DNA from 3 places in the Neobacillus sp. NPDC093182 genome. Region 3 is predicted to be linked to each of the others. Evidence: riboswitches for the same ligand, from Rfam matches in the RefSeq annotation. Region 3 holds a riboswitch; each other region holds the start of a gene.

The links. A riboswitch is a leader RNA that binds a small molecule or an ion and turns the genes downstream of it on or off. The one in region 3 is predicted to bind thiamine pyrophosphate.
Region 1: it holds a riboswitch for thiamine pyrophosphate, as region 3 does, so the genes downstream of both, thiW (energy coupling factor transporter S component ThiW) here and thiC (phosphomethylpyrimidine synthase ThiC) in region 3, are expected to answer to the same signal.
Region 2: it holds a riboswitch for thiamine pyrophosphate, as region 3 does, so the genes downstream of both, ACIQAA_RS00865 (ABC transporter substrate-binding protein) here and thiC (phosphomethylpyrimidine synthase ThiC) in region 3, are expected to answer to the same signal.

Annotation. Positions count from the first base shown of each region.
Region 1 covers NZ_JBIVOI010000010.1:83,015-90,856, reverse strand. The annotation lists gene thiM (hydroxyethylthiazole kinase) at 1-556, shown strand, start outside; gene thiD (bifunctional hydroxymethylpyrimidine kinase/phosphomethylpyrimidine kinase) at 569-1,375, shown strand; gene thiE (thiamine phosphate synthase) at 1,385-2,047, shown strand; TPP riboswitch at 2,147-2,254, shown strand; gene thiW (energy coupling factor transporter S component ThiW) at 2,334-2,843, shown strand; gene ACIQAA_RS18475 (LuxE/PaaK family acyltransferase) at 2,859-3,944, shown strand; gene ACIQAA_RS18470 (acyl-CoA reductase) at 3,941-5,389, shown strand; gene ACIQAA_RS18465 (ABC transporter ATP-binding protein) at 5,400-6,143, shown strand; gene ACIQAA_RS18460 (ABC transporter permease) at 6,140-6,883, shown strand; gene ACIQAA_RS18455 (ABC transporter substrate-binding protein) at 6,898-7,842, shown strand, end outside.
Region 2 covers NZ_JBIVOI010000001.1:158,411-166,252, reverse strand. The annotation lists gene ACIQAA_RS00880 (dynamin family protein) at 1-2,840, shown strand, start outside; gene ACIQAA_RS00875 (sulfurtransferase) at 2,859-3,686, shown strand; gene ACIQAA_RS00870 (5'-3' exonuclease) at 3,742-4,635, shown strand; TPP riboswitch at 4,856-4,967, shown strand; gene ACIQAA_RS00865 (ABC transporter substrate-binding protein) at 5,096-6,097, shown strand; gene ACIQAA_RS00860 (thiamine-binding protein) at 6,109-6,399, shown strand; gene ACIQAA_RS00855 (ABC transporter permease) at 6,396-7,163, shown strand; gene ACIQAA_RS00850 (ABC transporter ATP-binding protein) at 7,160-7,842, shown strand, end outside.
Region 3 covers NZ_JBIVOI010000024.1:31,832-39,673, reverse strand. The annotation lists gene ligA (NAD-dependent DNA ligase LigA) at 1-1,820, shown strand, start outside; gene ACIQAA_RS29665 (CamS family sex pheromone protein) at 1,834-3,000, shown strand; gene thiC (phosphomethylpyrimidine synthase ThiC) at 3,444-5,228, opposite strand; TPP riboswitch at 5,370-5,484, opposite strand; gene pruA (L-glutamate gamma-semialdehyde dehydrogenase) at 5,728-7,275, shown strand.

The sequences.
Region 1 (7,842 bases), on a different contig from region 3:
CAATGAGCTGGGAGTTCCGGTGATATTCGACCCCGTTGGTGCAGGAGCTACGCTGTTCCGTACGGAAATGGCACAAAAGATAATCGAAGAAGTGAAGGTATCTGTTATTCGCGGAAATGCTGCAGAAGTCGCCAATGTTCTAGGCGAAAAGTGGGAGATCAAGGGCGTGGATGGCGGTGCACATCAGGGAAGTAATGTCGAATTGGCTGTCACCGCGGCGCAAAAGCTGCATACCACTGTCGTGATTACCGGGAAAGACGATGTACTGACAGATGGGGAGACGACGTATTTGGTCTCCAATGGTCACCCTCTGTTAACAAAAGTGACAGGAACAGGCTGTCTGTTAACCTCTGTCATTGGAGCCTTTGCTGGAGTGGAAAAGGACTTACTGCTTGCTGGGTTGTCTGCGCTAACCTTTTATGGAATCGCAGCGGAAAAAGCATTCGAAAAAGCGGGTGATTTGGGACCTGGCAGCTTCCAAATTGAATTTTTAAATCAACTATCACACGTTTCTTCAGAGGATATTCAACAATTAGCGTCATTCAAACAAGTATAAGGAGTGTACATCATGAAAAAAGCATTAACGATTGCTGGGTCTGATAGCGGCGGCGGTGCAGGAATTCAGGCAGATTTAAAGACTTTTCAAGAGTTAGAGGTTTTCGGGATGTCAGCACTGACAGCCGTTACTGCCCAAAATACTTTGGGGGTTCAAGCTGTCTATCCGATGACTGCTGAGGCAGTTAGTAAACAAATACAATCGATTGGCGAAGATATGGGTGCAGACGCCGTTAAAACAGGAATGCTGTTTAATGCAGAAATCATTAAAGCTGTTTCTGAGCAAATAGAACACTACAACTGGCAAAATGTCGTGGTTGATCCCGTGATGATTGCAAAGGGCGGGGCGTCCCTGCTCCAATTGGAGGCCATTTCGGCATTGAAAAAGTATTTGTTACCACTGGCGATGGTGATTACACCTAATATTCCTGAAGCGGAAGTTTTAACAGGGATCTCGATTCGAACAGATGAAGATAAAGAGGAAGCGGCTAAATATCTTTATAATTTAGGAGTTAAACATGTGGTCGTAAAAGGCGGGCATGATGAAGACCGTAATGTGTCGGTAGATCTATTATATGATGGGATGGAATTTAAGACCTTTACGAGTAAAAGAATTCCTACAAAGAATACTCACGGAACAGGATGTACGTTTTCAGCGGCTGTTACCGCAGAACTAGCCAAAGGTTTAAGCGTTTATGAAGCTGTATCAAAAGCGAAGCATTTTATCCAGGCTGCCATAGAAGATCAGCTGCTGATTGGTCAAGGTCATGGACCAACCAATCATTGGGCATATCGAAAAAGAATGGTGGCGATGAGGTAGGTGACCAGCATGAATATTCGCAATAGTGATTCAATAAAAGAGGCATTGAAAGTTTACTTTATCATGGGCAGTCCCAACTGCAAGGACAATCCAGCGTGCGTGTTACAAGAAGCGATGGAAGGGGGAATTACCCTTTTTCAATTTCGCGAAAAAGGTACCGGAGCTTTAACAGGGAATGCAAAAGTTGAACTGGCCAAAGAACTTCAGCAAAAATGCAGAGAGCACCAGATACCTTTTATTGTGAATGACGATATCGATTTGGCTATTGCACTTAACGCGGACGGTGTTCATATCGGACAGGAAGATGAGCCGCCAGCGGAAGTCAGAAAGAAGATTGGCCATGATAAAATCATTGGAGTTTCTGTACATAGTTATGATGAGGCCATTACCGCGTTGGAGGGAGGAGCCGATTACTTTGGAATCGGCCCGGTTTTTCCAACGAAAACAAAAAAAGACGCCAAACCTTCAAATGGGACGAAGTTAATTGAGGAATTGCGTGACAGAGAAATAAGTATTCCGATTGTCGGAATTGGCGGAATTACTGCGGAAAACGCAGGGTCTGTGATCCAAGCAGGAGCTGATGGAGTATCGGTCATTACAGCAATTAGCCATGCTGCTTCTGTTACAGAAGCAGCTAGGAATTTAAGAAAAAGTGTTTTTGAAGGTTACTAGTCTATTAATCTATACTATGAGACCAAACTTATCTAAAAGTTCCTGAAAAAGGGTCACATGAATTGTCAATGAGACCTATAGCTTTCTATTAAAATTTCATACTTGCACTGGGGGAGCCGAAACTGGCTGAGATTAGACGATCTATCGTCTTAAACCCCTGAACCTGATCTGGGTAGTACCAGCGTAGGGAAGTGAACGATACGTCCATGAACTGTTTGAACCATCATGGTATGTATTAACCGGTAATCCCCCAGTGCTTATTAAAAAATTGGAGGGATTTTTTTTTATGAGAAAAACACACAAACTCACATTGACAGCGATGATGATCGCGATTGGCACACTTTCGAGTAATTTATTGTTTATTCCGGTTGGGTTCACAAAGGTGTTTCCGATTCAGCATTTCTTGAATGTTTTGTCTGCAGTCCTGCTAGGACCGGTGTATGCTGTTGCCCAGGCACTATGTGTCTCAATCCTGCGAAATATCATGGGAACTGGCTCCATCTTTGCCTTTCCAGGAAGTATGGTGGGTGCCTTGCTGGCAGGGCTCCTCTTTATGAAAACCAGAAAGATTTATATGGCTTTTTTCGGCGAGGTCATTGGAACGGGCATTCTTGGCGCGATTCTTTGCTACCCAATCGCCACATTAATAATGGGTCAGGAAGCAGCCGTGTTTGGATTTATCCCGTTATTTATTTTTAGCTCGATCGCGGGTGCACTTATTGGCGCGATTATCTTATCTGTCTTTTTAAAGAAGAAAGTAGCTGTATTTACTCAAAATGGCACGACGTTGAAATAGAAAGGAAGTATCATCATGGAACAGCAGCAAATCATAAATCAACTTCTTACGATCTTACAATCAGATTCGCTATCAGACGAAGAATTTAATCGAAATGCCTTACAACTATTCGCCTACCAGTACACAAATAACCTTCCATTTCGGAAGTTCTGCCAGCAAAAAGGCAAAACGATCCGGACGGTGAAATCATGGAAGGACATTCCAGCGGTGCCGATTAATGCTTTTAAAGAGGTTGACCTAACCTGCACGCCGACAGAAGAAGCAGAAAGGTATTTTATGACAAGCGGCACCACACAAGGTGTGAAAGGGAAGCACTACCATCCGACCTTACAAGTATGGAATCTTTCGATGAAAACCTATTTCAAACAGCGTTTTATGAAAGAAACGGAAAAAATTCGCATGGGTATTCTATTCCCGACCGAGGAAGAAATGCCAAATTCCTCATTAGCCCGGTATTTAGCGCTTGCAAAACAGGAGTTTGGCACGGAAGAGAGTCACTATCTTCTAGGAGAAAATGGGATTGAGCTTGAGAGGCTGATTCAAGAATTGGAACAGGCAGAACGCTCAGGTGAGCCTTATGCATTGTTAGGGGCCTCGTTCAGTTTTGTTCATCTGTTCGAAGAACTAGAAAACATCGGCCGCAGCTTTCAATTACCGGATGGAAGTAAGATTTTAGATACAGGTGGATTTAAAAATCAGTCAAAAGAATGGGAACTGGATGATTTTTATCATGAGTTATCAAGATTATTAGGTGTTCCGCGAAAAGATTGTATCAATATGTACGGTATGACGGAGTTAAGTTCACAGCTCTATGACTCTGGAAATGAACAGGTTCCATCTGTTAAATCCGGTCCTCATTGGCTAAAGACGAGAATTATACACCCGTTAACAGGTGAAGAAGTGTCTGAGGGGGAACGCGGGGTTATTGTCCATTGTGATCTGGCAAACTTTAATTCTGTCACGACTATTTTGACGGAAGACATAGGCATGAAAGTTGGGGAGGGCTTCCTTCTATTAGGCAGGGTCCAAGGAACAGAGGCAAAGGGCTGTTCAATTGCCGTTGAAGAATTTATAAAGGCAGCCACGGAGCCAGCACAATGAGAGAAATAGTTGGATACCTTCCTGATATCGGGGAAGAAATCATAGAAACCAAGATCCTTACCTTTACCAGAAAGGGTGAAGTGCTGGAGGTTGAAGCCCCGCTTCTTACTATAGAGCAAATGCAGCAGGTAACAGAAAAGGTGAAAAGAGCCAGTACCGAAGTATTAAAAAATATGAGTATTGCGGAGATTATTTCCATTATTGACACAGCGATTGAAGTACTACTTGACCGAAATTCAACTTACCGGAAAAAAGCGGAACAGCTGCTGCCAATTGTTACGGGTTACGATAAAGAAATGATTCGCCTGGGACTTACTTCCTTTTTGAAAAAGTTCCGAAAACATGAGCTGCAGCGCTTCGTGGTTGAGGACTTAGGAAATCCCATACTGTTCGATGATTTTCAGCCTCGGGTAAAAAAAGGTTATTCGAAAGCGGTGGGACCTGAATTGATTCTCCATGTATGGGCTGGAAATGTACCAGCACTCCCATTATGGAGTCTCATTTCCGGATTATTGGTTAAGTCTGGCAACATTGGGAAGGTATCTAGTGCCGAGCCTTTGTTTGCAGGCTGGTTCGCACAGGTTTTGGTCGAGGTGGCTCCCCAATTTAAAGACTGCCTGGCGGTTGTCTGGTGGAAGGGCGGAGATGAGGCACGAGAAAAGGAGATTTTTAGATATTCAGATGTGGTGGTCGGCTATGGAAGTAATAGTTCACTAGAATCGATGAGTCGTAGAATCCCTGTCACCACTCGTTTCCTGCCATTTGGACATAAAGTCAGTTTCGGGGTCATTAGCCATTCGGCGCTGGACTCACGAAAAGCATTGACGACTGCTCATCATGCGGCATTTGATATCATCCAATTTGATCAACAAGGCTGTTATTCCCCGCATATTTTCTATGTTCAAAAAGGGGGTAATGTATCACCCGCTGAGTTTGCGCAGTATCTTGCACAGGAACTGGAAAGTTATCAAAAACGTTACCCTAGGCGCACTCTTACACTAGAAGAAATGACAGCCGCCGTATATTGGCGTAACCAGGAAGAAGTATCTTCTTTTACAAACCCTACTAAACAAGTATTCGGTCAAACTGAAAACCATTGGACCGTTGTTTATGAAGAAGGTGCTGCGTTCTCACCGACTTGTTCGAATCGTGCGGTGAAAGTGATTGCTTTTGAAGAGATAGAAGACATTTTGCCAAGTATGCAGCCCTATCGCAAATTCTTACAGAGTGCTGGTATTGCTGCAGCTCCGAAGGAACTGTTTCGTTGGGCTGAAAAGTTAGGGAATATCGGTGTAACAAGAATTACTGCTCTAGGTAAGATGACTTCTCCTGAATCAGGCTGGCATCATGATGGCCGGTTTAATTTACTAGATTTGGTTCAAATGGTTGATATCGAGCATTCAGCGGAAGAGTATGCAGAATATTTTGCAGCGTATATCGATTAGGAGGCATGGAATGGCTTATTTAAGTTTACAAGATGTTCGTTACAGCTATGCAAAAAATAACCTGATTGTCGATGCCGTAAGTTTCGATGTAGAAAAAGGAAAGTTTCACAGTTTACTAGGTAAAAGCGGCTGTGGAAAAACCACGTTATTAAAGCTGGCTGCAGGATTAATAACCCCAGATGAGGGTCGTATTCTGTTACAAGGTGAAAGGATAAAACCTTCAGAAAAAATAGGCTTTGTATTTCAGGCACCAACTTTATTGGAATGGAAAACAGTAATGGATAACGTTCTTTTACCCGTATCTCTTAAACATAAAGTAACAAAAGAACATGTAGAAAAAGCAGAATCCCTTTTGGATCTAATGGGGCTGTCGCATTTAACAAAGGAATACCCAACTCGTTTATCTGGCGGTCAGCAAAGTCGTGTATCGATTGCAAGAGCGCTCATGGGATCGCCGACCCTGCTTTATATGGATGAGCCTTTCTCAGCACTTGATGCCATCACAAGAGAGGAGCTTCAAGATGATCTTCTCCGGCTTTGTGAACTCCACCAAATGACGGTGTTGTTTGTTACCCATGATATTTCAGAAGCGGTCTATTTATCAGACAGGATTGCTGTTATGGATAAAGGGAGAATCATCGATGAATTTTTTGTGGATTTACAAGACCGGCACACACCAGATAGTCGATATTCCGGGCAGTTTAGTCAGCTTTGCCTGGAAATCCGGACTGCCATTAGTGGAGGACAAAAATGAAAAATGTTTCGATTTATTCGTGGTTATTATTCATTTTGATTCTATTACTCTGGGAAATGCTGGCCAAGCAAATGTCCGAGCTGGTCCTTCCAGCACCGTCCGTTGTGGTCACCACACTGTTAGAAGGATTAACGAGCGGTTACTACACTCCCCATATTCTCCGAACAAGTTTGGAGATTGTCATCGGCCTTTTTCTTGGGAGTTTGTTAGGAATCCTTACGGGAATTTGGATGGGTGAAGTTGAGTTTATCCGAAAGCTATTATTTCCTTATGTGATAGCAAGTCAAGCTGTTCCCAAACTTGCACTGGCACCATTATTTATTCTTTGGTTTGGTTTTGGAATGACGTCCAAGGTTGTGATCACCGCATTAATATGCTTTTTCCCGTTAATGGAAAATACCGTTACGGCCATTCAATACACCGATCCTAAAAAATTAGAACTGTTTCGAATGTTAGGGGCCAACCGATGGCAGACCTTGTTTAAATTAAAAATACCTGCTGGGCTGCCCAGTATCATGGCTGGTTTTCGGGTTGCCGTTGTTCTCGCTGTTGTTGGTGCCGTAGTGGGTGAATTTATTGGAGGCAGTGAGGGATTAGGCGCTTTGATTATCGCCTCTCAAGGGATGATGGATACACCGTTAATGTTTTCGGTGCTCATATTAATCACCATACTTGGAACTTTTCTCTATCAACTGATTTATTTTATTGAACGTCGCTTATTTAAATACAGAAACCATTAAGGAGCTTATTACAAATGAAATTGAAACGAAGTATTACAGCAGTTGCCATCATCCTTGTATTGTTTTTAACCGCTTGTGGTTCAAATGTTAATCAGCAAGCTGCTGCAGGAACAGAACTGGATACAGTAAAAATCGCCAGCTGGAGCCAGCCGATTTCAGAGCAAACGAACCTGCTTGTAAGTGAGGAAAAAGATTTTTTTAAAAATGAAGATTTAGATGTTGAATTTATTCCGGGTGCAGGAGGCGGAGATGCCATCAAAAATATTCTTTCAGGTAAGGCCGATATTGCCTTTACTGATCCTGGTTCTCTCTATTTTGCCTTAAACCAAGGGGAGAAATTGAAGGTTATTTATAATATTTATCCTCAAAACGTATTCAATGTTGTTTCTTTAAAGGAAAGCAATATCACGAAACCTGAGGATTTAAAGGGGAAGAAGATTGGCGTATATAGCCTTTCCAGTGGTACACGGCAAAATCTTCTTGTTCTATTGAACCAAGCAGGCCTTTCCGAAAAGGACGTTACGATAGTTGAAACAGGTCTTTTGAATTTTGCGCCGTTAATGCAAGGTCAGGTCGACGCAACAGCAGCGACAGACACAGGCTTAGTGACAGCAGCAGAAAAGGGATTGGCGGATGTCAATGTACTGGAAGTGAAAGATTATCTTAATATCCCAAGTGATATCTTCGTGGTCACAGAAAAAACGTACAATGAAAAAAAGGATATGCTGAAAAAATTTATTAAAGCCTATCAAACGAGTGCGGAGTGGATGCTCAGCCAGCCAGAGGAAGCTGCTGCCTTAGCCGTAAAACATGCGATTGACGGCAAGGATGAAAAACACAATTTAGAAATTATTAAACTGCGAAATGAAGCCAGTATTTCGGAGGCAGCAAGCGAAAGAGGCTTAGGTGCATTAGAAGTGGATGTTTTGCAGCAGGGTGCTGATATCTATCATGAGCTG
Region 2 (7,842 bases), on a different contig from region 3:
TGAAAAAAATAGCACAAGATCATCTAGATCAAGAACGAAATAGACGGGAAGAGGAACTTCAGCCTATTTTTGAAGTGCTAAATGAGCTGCCTGAGGAAGATAAACAGCAATTAACACAAACCTATCAATCCCTCAGCACAAACCTAAAAACTCTTGAAAAAGGCGTCGAGGAAACAGATAAGGAAATGGACAATGAAATAGCAAAGATTTTAAACAATGCTTATTTAATGCCATTTCAAACAAGAGAATTAGCGGAAGCATTTCTTGAAGCCTCACAGCCAGAATTTAAGGTAGGGTTCCTTTTCTCAAAACAAAAAACACTTGAGGAAAAGAATGCACGGCTGGAGCGGCTGTACCAGGACCTTCAGGAAAAAACAAAATCACAGCTTGAATGGCACCTGCGTGAATATTTAATCGCGATTCTAAAGAACAATAGTTTAGATGAACAGGAGCTGCAAAATAAAGCACAATCTTTTTCTATCGAAGTTCCGCTCGACTTAATTGTTCAAACAGTTAAGCAGGGAGCCCGTTTATCTGGTGAATATGTGCTTCATTACACAGAGGACTTAGCGAACGGAATTAAAAGAATAGCACGCGAGGGTGTTCTAGATTTTAAACTTGCGCTCATGCCTGTATTAGCAGCAAAGACAAAAACATTGACCGAAATGTTTCAAGAAGAGTTTAAAAGTATTGAAAAATATGTTAGTGCACTATCTGAAAAGAACAATTTTGAAGAAGAAACAGCAAGAAAAGAAGCTGCCGTAAGCAGGTTTTTAAATGAATCAACGGAAACCATAAGTGACGATCACTTGCTATTTAATCAAGAGGAGGAGGAAGAGGCTGAAGTCGTACATGGGAAGGCACTTCCGGAGAGAGAAGCCGTTGAGAAGAGCAAGCCTCTGCCATCTGTAACCCAGGCGGGAAATATTGTAACTAAGAAAAATGAAACCGAAAAAGCAAGAAGTCATTTACAGAGCATGGTAGCTCGATTAGATCAATCTGCAAAGCTTATTGACAGTCTGCCTGGTTTTAAAAAGCTCGCTAAGGAATTAGAAGACAAAGCTGACAGATTGGCTCATAAAGGATTTACTGTTGCTTTATTTGGCGCATTCAGTGCCGGAAAGTCTTCTTTTGCCAATGCACTTATGGGGGAAAAGGTACTTCCGGTTTCGCCTAATCCGACAACTGCGGCCATTAATAAAATTAAGCCTGTAACCGATCAATATCAGCATGGCACGGTGCTTGTGAAATTTAAGGAAGAAAACGCCTTGCTCGAGGACGTAAACCGTTCATTAAAATTATTTGACCTGCAAACATCTGCCTTAGAAGGCGCTGCAAAAGAGATAGATAAGGTCATGCTTGAAAAGGGGCAGGAAGGAATAGCAGAAAAGACACACTATGCATTTTTACAAGCATTTAAAAAGGGCTTTCTCCTCCATGGAAAGCAGCTCGGAACAGTCTTGGAAACGGGCTTAAACGAATTTGCTGATTTCGTGGCGCTGGAAGAAAAGTCCTGCTTTGTTGAATGGATTGAGCTGTACTATGATTGTGAATTGACTCGCAAAGGGATTACCCTCGTTGATACACCAGGGGCGGACTCGATTAATGCCCGACATACTGGAGTAGCATTTGATTATATTAAGAATTCTGACGCGATTTTGTTCGTTACGTATTATAACCATGCCTTTTCAAAAGCGGACAGAGAGTTTTTAATCCAGCTCGGCCGGGTAAAGGAATCCTTCCAGCTCGATAAAATGTTCTTTATTATTAATGCGATTGACTTAGCTGAAAATGAAGAAGAGAAGGAAACCGTTGCGGAATATGTAACGGAGCAATTAATAAAATATGGGATCCGGAAACCACACCTCTATCCATTATCTAGCTTGCTGGCCCTAAAGGAAAAATTAGAACCAAACACAAATGCAAAGTCGGGCATGGGGAATTTTGAAGGGGATTTCTATCATTTTATTTCAAATGATTTAACGGAAATGGCTCTTACATCAGCAGGTAACGAATTAAATCGTGTTTATGAATTAGTAGGAAAACTAGTTGAGAATTCGAAAGAAGACCAATCCGTTAAGGACAAAAAACGTACTGAAATTGAAAAACAAAAAGCGATGATTAAAACTTTACTGGAAAAGCAAACACCAGATGGTTTACAAAAAAGAATAACCCAGGAGTGTGAAGAACTTCTTTACTATATTAAACAAAGAGTATTCCTCCGGTTTGGTGACTTTTTTAAAGAATCCTTTAATCCTGCTTTGTTAAGAGATGACGGAAGAAATTTAAAGAAGGCGTTACAATCAGCTTTGGATGAGCTGTTGGAAAGTCTAGGCTTCGATTTCGCACAGGAGCTGCGAGCAACAACAGTTAGACTAGACTCTTTTGCTGGAAAAGTTTTAGCGGATTATTATACTGGCCTAACTCGAAGCATGAAGGAAATAAATAAAGACTTATCATTTTCAACTTTTGAGATGAAACATGAAGAGGAGATTGAGTTTCCTCTAGCTTTCAGTGATTTAAATAAACAGCTGTTTACAAAAGCACTGTCTTATTTTAAAAATCCAAAATCCTTTTTTGAAAAAAATGAAAAGAAGCATATGAGTGATGAGCTATATCAAGTTTTAAATGTCCCTGCGGATGATTATCTGAAATCTGAAGGTCAAAAACTAGCTGAATATTACTCCGGTATTGTGTCCGGCCAATTTGAACAATTAATCACCCAAATAGAGCAGCAGGCAGAGGATTTTTATTTAAGTCTTCTTACCGCCTTAGATGGCGGCGTATCCATCGAAAAATTACAAGAAGTTTACCAAAAGCTTGAAGAGTCTAAGTTTTAATTCATTGGGGGGATGGCTATGAATCTAATAATCGACAAAGAATGGCTGTTAAAAAACTTAAATGAGCAAAATGTCCGTATTGTGGACTGCACTTTTTCTTTAGCCGACCCTAAAAAAGGCAGACAGGAATATGAAAACATTCATATTCCTGGTGCTTGCTATTTTGATCTTGAGGGAGATTTATCGGGCGAGGCCGCTGAACACGGCGGCCGGCACCCAATGCCTGACATCGAAGCGTTTAGTGATAAACTTGAACATGCAGGTATTGATGAAAACACAACAGTAATCTCCTATGATCAAGGTGAAGGTGCGTTTGCTGCAAGGTTTTGGTGGCTGCTGCAATATCTCGGACATGAAAAAGTATTTGTTTTGGATGGCGGCTTTAAAGGCTGGCGGGAAGGAAATTACCCGGTAACATCAGATGTCCCTGCTTTCAAAAAAACCACCTTTAAACCCGAGATTAATCTCGCCATGCTTGCAAGTATAGATGAAGTAAGAGCAGTGGCGGATGAACAGGATACAAATACAATCTTAATTGATTCGAGAGAAGAAAGACGCTATTTAGGCTTAGAGGAACCCATTGATAAAAAAGCCGGACGAATCCCTGGAGCAATTAATAAGCCATGGTTTGAAGGTCTAAATGCCGGATACTATAAGCCTGCAGACATTCAAAAACAACGCTTTACAGACATTAATCCTGAAAGCGAAATCATTGTTTACTGTGGGTCGGGCGTTACGGCTGCACCCAATTATCTAGCATTAAAGGCAGCAGGTTTTGAAAAGGTAAAACTTTACTTGGGAAGTTTTAGCGACTGGATTTCCTATCAAGAAAACAAAATAGAGTAAGTTTTTATGTTATAATATTAGCCGTATTGTTTTTATACGATAGGAGGTCTATACCTTGGAAAATCAAAAACCTTCACTTATGCTAGTTGATGGAATGGCGCTGTTATTTCGTGCATTTTACGCTACGGCTGTAACAGGTCAGTTTATGATAAATTCAAAAGGAATTCCGACGAATGGAATTCACGGATTCATAAAACATTTATTTACTGCGGTTTCGTACTTTAATCCTTCTCACGTAGCAGTTTGTTGGGATATGGGCAGTAAAACATTTCGCTCTGAATTATTTGACGCCTACAAAGGGAATCGCGGTGAAGCACCAGTCGAATTAATCCCTCAATTTGATTTAGTTAAAGAAGTAGTTTCCTCCTTTGACATCCCTAACATCGGGTTGGCGGGCTATGAAGCAGATGATTGCATAGGAACGATTGCATATCAAGCCAGGGAACATGCACATGTTTCCATTTTAACGGGTGACCAAGATATCCTTCAGCTGTTGGATGAAAGTATTTCGGTCATTTTATTGAAAAAAGGCTATGGGAATTACCTTGTTCATACTCCTGATACCTTCTTTGAGGAGAAAGGAATCAAACCGCGCCAAATGATCGATTTAAAAGCTTTAATGGGAGATCCTAGTGACAACTATCCTGGAGTGAAGGGAATTGGTGAGAAAACGGCTCTTAAGCTTTTAAAGGAATTTGAGCATGTTGAGGGGATCATATCCAATCTTGATCGTCTTTCAAAATCTCATAAAACAAAAATTGAGCAGGATTTAGAAATGCTCCACTTATCACGTATGCTTGCGGAAATTAAGTGTGACGTCCCTGTAACGTGTAACCTTACTGAAGCCGGATTGAAGATTGAGAAAGAAAAAGCTTTAAATAAATTAAATGAACTGGAACTTCGCGGCTTGCAGCGCTTGCTGCCGCTTGAAGCATCGTTTGTTTCCTAAAATCCGAGGCTGTCCCAACTAGGGACAGCCTCCTTCCATATAATTTACTTATTAAGCGTCGGGATTTCTTTATTGAAAGACGCGAGAAATATTAATAAATAGGCTTTCATTTCGTTGGTGAGAATATATTGGTGACTCCGGAGAAAAAAACTTTTTATAATGCTTTTTAATAGGATAATCGCTAAAATGCAATTATAATATAAAGGATGGTAGGAAATTGACTAAAAAATAGGGGAGCCGGTGTTGCCGGTTGAGAGGTTATCCATGAGATAATGACCCTTTGAACCTGATCTGGTTAACACCAGCGGAGGGAACATATTTAACAAACGATCTTTGTTAGTGTGCGCCCATGCTTAAAACTAGGGCGCTTTTTTATTTTTAAAGACGTCCTTTTAAGTGAAAAACGTGAAATGTTATCCAAGCCTATTTCCTGCAAATTACATAAAAGAGGATGATAAGAGTGAAGACATGGTTTAGTTTGTTACTATCTGTCTTGTTAATTGCAGGCTGTGGTACAAATACTAAGGAAAATTCACAGGGAAGTGAGCAAGACAATAAAAAGAACCTAGAAAAAGTTACGGTTGTATTAGATTGGACACCAAACACGAACCATACAGGGTTATATGCTGCGAAGGAAAAAGGCTATTTTCAAGAAGAAGGCCTTGATGTCAATATTATTATGCCGGGTGAAGCAGGTGCTGACCAATTAGTTGCATCCGGAAAATCACAATTTGGGGTTGGCTATCAAGAAGGTGTAACACAGGCTCGGATTCAAGGTGTCCCGCTTGTCTCAATTGCAGCTGTAATTCAGCATAATACATCTGGATTCGCCTCTCCTGCAGATAAAAACATTATTACACCAAAGGATTTTGCAGGTAAAACATATGGCGGATGGGGATCACCTGCAGAAAAATCTGTAATCGATTCATTAATGAAAACAGAAAATGCCGATGTTGAGAAGGTGAAAATTATCAATATTGGAGACACGGATTTCTTTACCGCGGTTAAAAAAGATATTGATTTTGCTTGGATATATTATGGGTGGACCGGAGTTGAGGCAGAGCTGCGCGGTGAGAAAATAAACATGGTATATTTAACAGACTACTCAGAAAAACTAGATTATTACACGCCTGTATTAACAACAAATGAAAAAATGATTTCAGAAAACCCTGACACGGTAAAAGCTTTTGTTAAAGCAGCTGCTAAAGGGTATGAATTTGCTATCGAAAACCCAGGTGATGCAGCAGATATTTTATTAAAAGCAGCGCCAGATTTAGATCCGGAGCTAGTGAAAAAGAGTCAAGAATGGTTAGCGCCTAAATACCAGGATGATGCACCACGCTGGGGTGAACAAAAGCTTGAGGTTTGGGAGAACTATGCTTCCTGGATGTTTGAAAATGGATTACTAGAAAAAGAATTAGAAGCTAAAAAAGCTTTTACGAATGAGTTCTTACCTGAATAGGAGAGGTTACTATGGCAAATGCACTAGTCAGTATACAAATTATCCCGAAGCCGTCTGATGGTGGAGATGTAATTCCATATGTGGACGAAGCAATTCGAGTGATTGCTGAGTCCGGGGTTAAATATGAGGTCCATCCGTTAGAGACAACAATGGAAGGCGAGTTATCCCATTTGTTTTCAATCATTGAAAAAATGAACGAACGGATGATGGAAATGGGCAGTAAAAATGTGATTTCTCAAATTAAAGTACTTTACCAGCCAGCAGGTATTACGCTAGAAACCCTGACGGAAAAATATCGATGAACTATTTAATTAGTAAAGGATGGAGACCGATTGCGGTTCTCCTTCTTTTGTTCATTTTATGGGAAATCATTGTAAAGATAACGAAAGTACCAGATTGGCTCTTACCGGCACCTACAAAGATATTGAATGAGATTATTTCAGGTTGGACATCGTTCTATCCAGATTTAATCTCAACAGCGACAATTGCGGTAGAGGGGTTTTTGGCAGGGACTACTGTTGGATTAGTTGTTGCTGTCTTGCTGCATTTGGTCCCTTGGATCCGAGACTCAGTGTATCCGTTACTTATTTTATCACAAAATGTTCCGATTATTGTCCTCGCCCCCCTGCTCGTCATATGGTTTGGATTTGGATTATTACCTAAAATAATTGTAATTACCCTTACCTGTTTTTTCCCAATCACTGTGGCAGCTTTAGACGGTTTTAAACAAGTTCCATATTCCCATAAACATTATATGTTGATGGCTGGGGCTGGAAAGTCTCAATTGTTTTGGAAGCTGGAATGGCCATATGCACTCCCATCCATTTTTTCGGGCTTAAAAATTTCAGCAACTTATAGTGTTATGGGGGCTGTCATTTCTGAATGGCTCGGAGCGGAAAAAGGAATTGGTGTTTATATGACCTTAGCGTCTTCTTCATTTAGGACAGACAAGGTATTCGTTGCCATTCTATCGATCATGGTACTAAGTCTCTTATTTTTTGCAGTTATAGTTGCAGCCGAAAAGTATTTCATTCGTTGGCAAAGCAAGGGAGGCAGCGTGGAGTGAGTCATTTACTGGTTGATCACATTGTAAAAAGTTTTGGACCAAATGAGGTTCTTTCAGATTTATCTTTTTCGATTGAAAAAGAAGAGTTTGTTACCATTATAGGTCCATCCGGAAGTGGAAAAAGTACAATTTTTAACTTAATTGGCGGGATCATGACTCCCGATAAAGGCGTCATTCAACTTGAAGGGAATAATATTATTGGGAAACGCGGCTCGATTAGTTTTATGCCGCAAACGTCTTCCCTCCTGCCTTGGCGGACTGTTTTGCAAAATGTATTGCTCGGAGCTGAACTGCAGGGTAAAAAGGATCGTGATAAAGCGATCGAAATGCTTCATAAAGCCGGTCTTGCTGACTATGTTCATGCTCGTCCGGAAGAACTCTCCGGCGGAATGAAGCAGCGCGTCGCGTTTATACGCGCCCTTCTCAGCCCCCAATCTCTTATTTGTCTTGATGAGCCTTTTTCGGCGCTTGATGAATTAACAAGATTAGAGATGCAAAAATGGCTTCTTTCGATTTGGGAGGATTTTCGCCGGACCGTGCTGTTTGTTACTCATTCGATAGAAGAAGCATTGTTTCTATCGGACAGGATCATTGTGATTTCCGCAAAGCCAACAAAAGTGGCAGCGGAATTCGAGGTCCCGTTCAAACGCCCGCGGGATGAAAGCTTGTTTTTAGATGA
Region 3 (7,842 bases):
TTCGTATTGGCGGAGAGGTGCTGGATTTATTTGAAAAAGTAGAGCACCGAACACCAATGTTAAGCTTGGGTAATGCCTTTAACGAACAGGATTTAAAAGATTTCGACCGCCGCGTTCGTCAGGCAGTTGGAGATAATGTCTCCTATGTCTGTGAATTAAAAATTGATGGCCTAGCCGTTTCTTTACGCTATGAAAATGGCTTGTTTATCCAAGGAGCAACAAGAGGAGACGGAACCATTGGCGAAGATATTACCGCAAACTTAAAGACAATCAAATCCATCCCTCTGCGCCTGCGTGAGAATGCAACATTAGAAGTGCGCGGTGAGGCTTACATGCCAAAGCGTTCCTTTGAAGCGTTAAATAAAGCCAAGGAAGAACGCGGGGAAGAGTTAGCTGCAAATCCACGAAATGCGGCAGCAGGTTCATTAAGACAGCTAGATCCAAAAATTGCTGCAACAAGGAATCTTGATGTCTTTCTATATGGAATTGGCGGCGGTGATGTTAACGCAGCATCCCACAGTGAAGGATTAGATTACTTAGACCATCTTGGCTTTAAAACAAATAAAGAGCGCCGAAAATGCCCTGCGATAAACGAGGTTATTGAGTATGTAAATGGCTGGGTCGATAAGCGCCCGCATTTACCATATGAAATAGATGGCATTGTGATTAAGGTAGATTCGTATGAGCACCAGAGTAAGCTTGGAACAACAGCGAAAAGCCCGCGCTGGGCAATTGCCTATAAATTCCCCGCTGAAGAAGTCGTTACAACTCTTTTAGATATTGAATTAAGTGTTGGCAGGACCGGTGTTGTCACACCAACGGCCATTCTTAAACCGGTAAAGGTAGCTGGTACCACCGTCCAGCGTGCCTCTTTGCATAATGAAGACTTAATCCGCGAAAAGGATATTAAGATTGGCGACCAAGTCGTGGTTAAAAAAGCAGGAGACATCATTCCAGAAGTAGTCAATGTTCTTGCAGAACAACGAACTGGAGATGAACGTGACTTCCAAATGCCAACGCATTGTCCAGAATGTGAAAGCGAGCTTGTTCGATTTGAAGGAGAAGTTGCATTACGTTGTATTAATCCGAAATGCCCGGCGCAAATCCGTGAAGGTTTGATTCACTTTGTATCACGCGACGCAATGAATATTGAGGGTCTTGGTGAAAAAGTAATCAGCCAGCTTTTTGCGGAAAAACTAATCTCGGATGTTGCTGATATTTATAAGCTCACACGCGATCAGCTAATAGCCCTTGAACGCATGGGGGAAAAATCTGTTACCAATCTTTTAAAAGCGATAGAGGCTTCCAAAGGAAATTCGCTGGAAAAACTATTATTTGGTCTTGGAATTCGCCACGTGGGTGCAAAAGCGGCGAAAACACTTGCTCAAAGCTTCGATACAATGGAAAAACTGGCTAATGCCAAAAAAGAAGACTTATTGGCGATCAATGAAATTGGTGATAAGATGGCAGATTCTATTGTTGCTTTTTTCGAGCAGGAAGAGGCTGAGGAACTGTTGAAGGAACTAGTTTCTGTCGGAGTCAATATGGAATATAAAGGTGCTAAACCGGTTTCTGTTGAGGAATCAGACAGCATTTTTGCTGGAAAGACAGTAGTTTTAACAGGGAAACTGGAGCAGCTCTCTCGAAATGAAGCCAAGGAGAAGATTGAAGCACTCGGAGGGAATGTATCAGGAAGCGTCAGCAAGAAAACGCACCTTGTTATTGCTGGCGAAGACGCTGGCTCAAAACTTACCAAGGCGCAGGAGCTGGGAATTGAAGTATGGGACGAGGAGAAGCTTGTACTAGAATTAAATAAATAAGAGGTGTATCGACGTGAGAAAACTCTCATTGCTCGCTCTTTCCCTTATCTTACTGCTTAGTGGATGTGCACCAAATTTTCAAAAGCAGGAGAACGTTGTCCAAACAAAAGAAGAGGCGGAAGAGAAAGCAATTATTCCGAAATATAATATTTCCGACAACTATTATCGGACGATTTTACCGTTCGAGCCTGGGGAAGCACGCGGTTTAATAGTTGGAAATATTAATACTAGATATGACATTAATGAATTTGAAACAGGATTGATGAGGATTGCTCAGCATCAATTTGACCCCAAAACCTATTTGTTCCGTGAAGGACAGGAGTTAAAGCGTAATACCGTGAGATTGTGGCTGAACCGCAAATTTACACCAGCTCAATTAACTGAAGAGGGTTTAAAGGAAAGTGAAAACATTGGTTTAAACCCGCTTATGGAAGACGGGGCAGATTTTAGGGAAGGGAATACTAACAGTCCTATTTACTTAGCCCATATCTTAGAACATAATTACCTGATTAAAGGAGAAAACGATACTGTAAAATTAGGCGGTGTCGTGATTGGATTGGCATTAAATTCCGTTCATTATTACCGTACAGCAGTGGGTGAACCTTATTTTGAGAGGGAAATCGATTTTGCTGAAATGGAACGGGAAGGAAAGAAGATTGCCGAGGAAGTCCTTAAGCGCCTGCGGGCCATGAAAAATCTAAAGGATGTTCCGATTACCATTGCTCTGTTTGAACAGCAAAGCAGGTCATCTGTGGTGCCTGGCACCTTTTTTACCTATACCAATGTCGATAAAGGAAGCTCAACCATTAATACCTGGGAGCCGGTGGCTGAAAAGTATTTCCTATTTCCATCTACAGAGGCACAAGAGGCACACCGTGATGACGTAACTGCATTTTTAAACTTTAAGCAGGATGTGGAGGAGTATTTTCCAAACTTTAATGGTGTAATTGGCCGCGCCTTTTATATTGGGGATCAATTTACTGATTTAGATATCACCATTCCGATTCAGTTCTATGGGAAATCTGAAGCCATTGGTTTTACTCAATATGTAACAGGGCTTGTCCTAGAGCATTTTCCAGATTATATATCCGTTTCGGTAAGTGTCACCTCTGTTGACGGACCTGAGGCATTAATCGTCCGCAAGGCAAATGAGGCTGAACCGTTTGTGCATATATATTAACCTGGCGAAAATTATCAAGACGTAACTTAAAAATTCTTTATAAATAAAGGACAATACATATTTTAGTATCACTAATATGTGTTGTCCTTTTGTTTATTTATTTGCACAGCACTCCACTTGTGGGCCAGTATTGTCGAAAAAATATCTAAAGGAATGTCCTTTTATTTAAGTAATTGAAGATAGACAACCTTGCCTCTTTTAAAAAGATAATAGTAAGGCAAGGTTTCTTTTAATATTTTTTTAGCCTTCCACTGCTAATAATATAAAACATTTACTTTATTACACTTGATACATGTTTCATAATATAGATTGATTTTAAAATGATGATCACAATTTTGTTGTATTTCTACTAAACGTTTTTCCAAAAAGGCAAGATGAATTTTCAACTGAGTAATTTCCTCTTCAATTTTTTGGATCTTCACCGAAATAGCCTCCCAAGAAAGTTATTGATAAATGTTACCCCCAGATTGTTTAAACTCTGTAGCTTTTTCCTTCATACCCTTTTCGATAGCTTCATTCGCCTCAAGCTTGTTTTCTTTCGCGTAATTACGAATATCTTGAGAAATTCTCATGCTGCAAAACTTCGGTCCACACATTGAACAGAAATGTGCCGTTTTTGCACCTTCTGCAGGTAACGTCTCATCATGATATTCCAAAGCTCGTTCAGGATCCAATGATAAATTAAACTGATCTCTCCAACGGAATTCAAAACGAGCTTTTGATAAGGCGTCATCTCTTTTGTGTGCACCTGGATGTCCTTTTGCTAAATCAGCAGCATGTGCAGCTATTTTATAAGTTATAACACCTTCACGTACATCATCTCGGTTTGGTAGACCTAAATGTTCTTTTGGTGTTACATAACAAAGCATAGCCGTACCAAACCAACCAATCATGGCTGCACCAATCGCGGATGTAATATGATCATAGCCAGGAGCTATGTCAGTTGTAAGTGGACCTAGAGTATAGAAAGGAGCTTCCTTACAAATCTCCAGTTGTTTGTCCATGTTTTCTTTTATAAGGTGCATAGGTACGTGTCCTGGACCTTCAACCATTACCTGTACATCATGCTCCCAAGCAATTTTTGTTAATTCTCCAAGAGTTTCTAATTCCGCAAATTGTGCTTCATCATTGGCATCCGCAATTGAACCAGGGCGTAGACCATCTCCTAAGGAGAATGAAACATCATAAGTTTTCATAATCTCACAGATTTCTTCAAAGTGAGTATATAAAAAGTTTTCTTTGTGGTGGTGAAGACACCATTGTGCCATAATAGATCCACCTCGAGATACAATACCTGTTAAACGCTTTGCTGTTAACGGAACATATCGCAAAAGAACACCAGCATGAATGGTGAAGTAATCCACGCCTTGCTCGGCTTGTTCAATTAAGGTATCACGATAAACCTCCCATGTTAGATCTTCGGCAACACCATTTACTTTTTCAAGCGCTTGGTAGATAGGAACGGTTCCTACAGGAACAGCCGAATTACGAATAATCCATTCCCTTGTGGTATGAATGTTTTTACCTGTTGATAGGTCCATAATATTATCAGCACCCCACCGTGTGGCCCATGTCATTTTTTCGACCTCTTCTTCGATGGATGATGAAACAGCAGAATTCCCAATATTTGCGTTGATTTTAACATGGAAATTACGTCCAATAATCATAGGCTCTGCCTCTGGATGATTGATATTAGAAGGAATAATTGCTCGCCCTTTTGCAACTTCTTCACGCACAAATTCAGGTTTCATATTTTCCCTTAATGCGATAAATTCCATCTCAGGAGTGATGATGCCCTTCCTTGCATAATGAAGCTGTGTGACGTTTCTTCCTTTTTTTGCACGTAATGGTTTACGCTTTAAACCCGGGAAAACATTATGATTAGCACGAGGATCTTTCTCATCCTTATATCCATTGTCTTCAGCCTTAATTTCTCTTCCTTCATATTCCTCAACATCTCCTCGTTCATGAATCCATGAGCTTCGAAGAGAAGGAAGACCTTTTGTAATATCAACTGAATAATCAGTATCCGTATATGGCCCACTTGTATCATAGACCCGAATTGGCGGATTTTCTTCTTCACCAAAGGTGCCTGTTGTCGGACTAAGTTCAATTTCACGCATTGGTACCTTGATATCGGGTCTTGAGCCTTCAACATAAACCTTTTTACTACCTGAAAAGCTAGACATGATGGAAATGCGTTTTTCGTTTAATGAAGTTGTTGACATAAAGTAAATCTCTCCCTGTTTTTAAAATTAAAGGTCGAGATCTAGAACAAAACGAGTGGATGAAAAGTAATGAAGTACATAAAAAAAGCCGAGTCCAAAAAGGATGGACCGGCTTTATATGTAGAAGTTTATTCAATACATGATGACTTTTTCTAACTTCCCCACGCTAGTATGATCTAGATCAGGTCCGAAGGGTCAAGAAACTTCAACGTGTTTCTCTCTCAGCCCACCTTATTGGACTCCCCTAGTTATTACTATTCAATTTGGTTTTAGTATACATGAGTCTTAAGTAAAATAAAAGGAACATTAAAAAAATAAAAAATATAAAAACCGTATCTACTTGGAAATAATATCCTCATCTGAGTATAGTAGGGTTAACCATACGCCAGGTTTTTTTTGCCAAAATATGCCTTAATGGCTATCCATTGATACGTGTAAAAGAAACATGTTAGAATGTACGAGGATGTAATGTTTTTTAATACATAGGAGGTTTTAAGACATGGTACAACCTTATAAGCATGAACCATTCACAGATTTTACAATTGAAGAAAACCGTCAGGCCTATCTTAACGGGATAAAGACAGTTGAGAGTTATTTAGGCAAAGATTACCCACTTGTAATCGGCGGAGAAAAAATTACAACAGAAGATAAAATCGTTTCTTATAATCCCTCAAATAAAGAAGAAATAATTGGAACCGTTTCAAAAGCTAGCAGAGATCTTGCGGAACAAGCAATGCAGGCAGCCGTTGAAGCGTTCAAAACTTGGAAAAAAGTGAAAGCAGAAGTACGTGCAGATGTATTATTTAAAGCAGCGACCATTATTCGCCGCCGTAAGCACGAGTTCTCTGCCCTTTTAACAAAGGAAGCAGGTAAACCATGGAAGGAAGCGGATGCAGATACTGCAGAAGCAATTGACTTTCTTGAATATTATGGCCGCCAAATGCTGGAACTTAAAGATGGTGTTCCCGTTAATAGCCGTCCAAACGAATTTAACCGTTATAACTATATTCCACTAGGTGTGGGAATCATCATCTCACCTTGGAATTTCCCATTAGCAATTATGGCTGGTACAACAGTAGCAGCGATTGTTACAGGTAATACCGTTTTATTAAAACCAGCTTCTACCACTCCAATTGTTGCAGCGAAATTCGTTGAAGTAATGGAAGAAGCAGGTCTGCCTAAAGGTGTATTAAACTTCGTACCAGGAAGCGGTGCTGAAGTGGGCGACTACTTAGTAGACCATAAAGATACTCGTTTCATCAGCTTCACAGGTTCACGCGACGTTGGACTTCGTATTTTCGAACGCTCTTCTAAAGTGAATCCAGGTCAAGTTTGGATGAAGCGTTTGATTGCTGAAATGGGCGGTAAAGATACGATTGTGGTTGACTCCGAAGCAGATTTAGAGCTGGCTGCACAATCAATCGTTGCAGGCGCATTTGGCTTCTCTGGTCAAAAATGTTCAGCATGTTCTCGTGCGGTAATCGTTGAGGATGTTTATGATACGGTTTTAAACCGTGTTGTTGAATTAACCAACCAATTAACTGTAGGTGACCCAACTGAGCAAGGAACTTTCATGGGACCAGTTACCGACAACAATGCTTTCAAGAAAATCATGGAATATGTTGAAATCGGCAAGCAAGAAGGAAGACTAATGACTGGCGGAGAAGGAGACAATTCAAAAGGCTATTTCATTCAACCGACTGTAATTGCAGACCTTTCTCCAGGTGCACGCATCATGCAGGAAGAGATTTTTGGTCCAGTAGTTGGTTTTACGAAGGCGAAGGATTTTACGGAAGCCATTGAAATTGCGAACAATACCGAGTATGGCTTAACAGGTGCGGTTATCACCACTAATCGTGAACACTTAGAGCAGGCTCGTGAAGACTTCCATGTTGGTAACCTATATTTCAACCGTTCATGTACGGGAGCAATTGTTGGCTATCAGCCGTTCGGCGGTTTCAACATGTCTGGAACGGACTCCAAAGCAGGCGGTCCTGACTACCTCTTGCTGCACATGCAAGCAAAGACTACATCTGAAATGTATTAATATCCAATTTTTCAAGCCCAATTCATATGAATTGGGCTTTTTTGATAGTGAAGTACTTGAACGAATGATAAAAGGTTTGTATTAATTGATGGATCAAATCAATTATGGCTGCATTATTTCCTCTTCATCTGCAATTAAAGGTGACGCGTATTCATTAATAAAAAGTATGTAGACCGGAAACAGAAGGCTAGACCCAAATATCAAAAGACTAAATCTTGGAAAAAGTGTAACTCCTGAACTAAGAGGAACTAAAACAGTGAAACAAGATAATAAAAGAATGAAATACGGTACCCACAGAATGAGTAACCAATAGCTGTTTTTTCTACCTAACTTCCATTTTTTTGTTAAGTAAATAAATAGTATTGTTGAAAGTAGAAGTCCAAGTACATTAATAACAGCAACAAGAATGTAAATATTATCCCATCTCCAGCCAGTTAAACTACTTATACGCGTTACATTTATTATGAGTTCAATTGCTATAAACAAAGCTAAAGCGTATAAGGCGCTAATAGTATTTATTTTTATGAAAAACTTCATCATAACCTCCGTAATTAAGAAACAGCATTG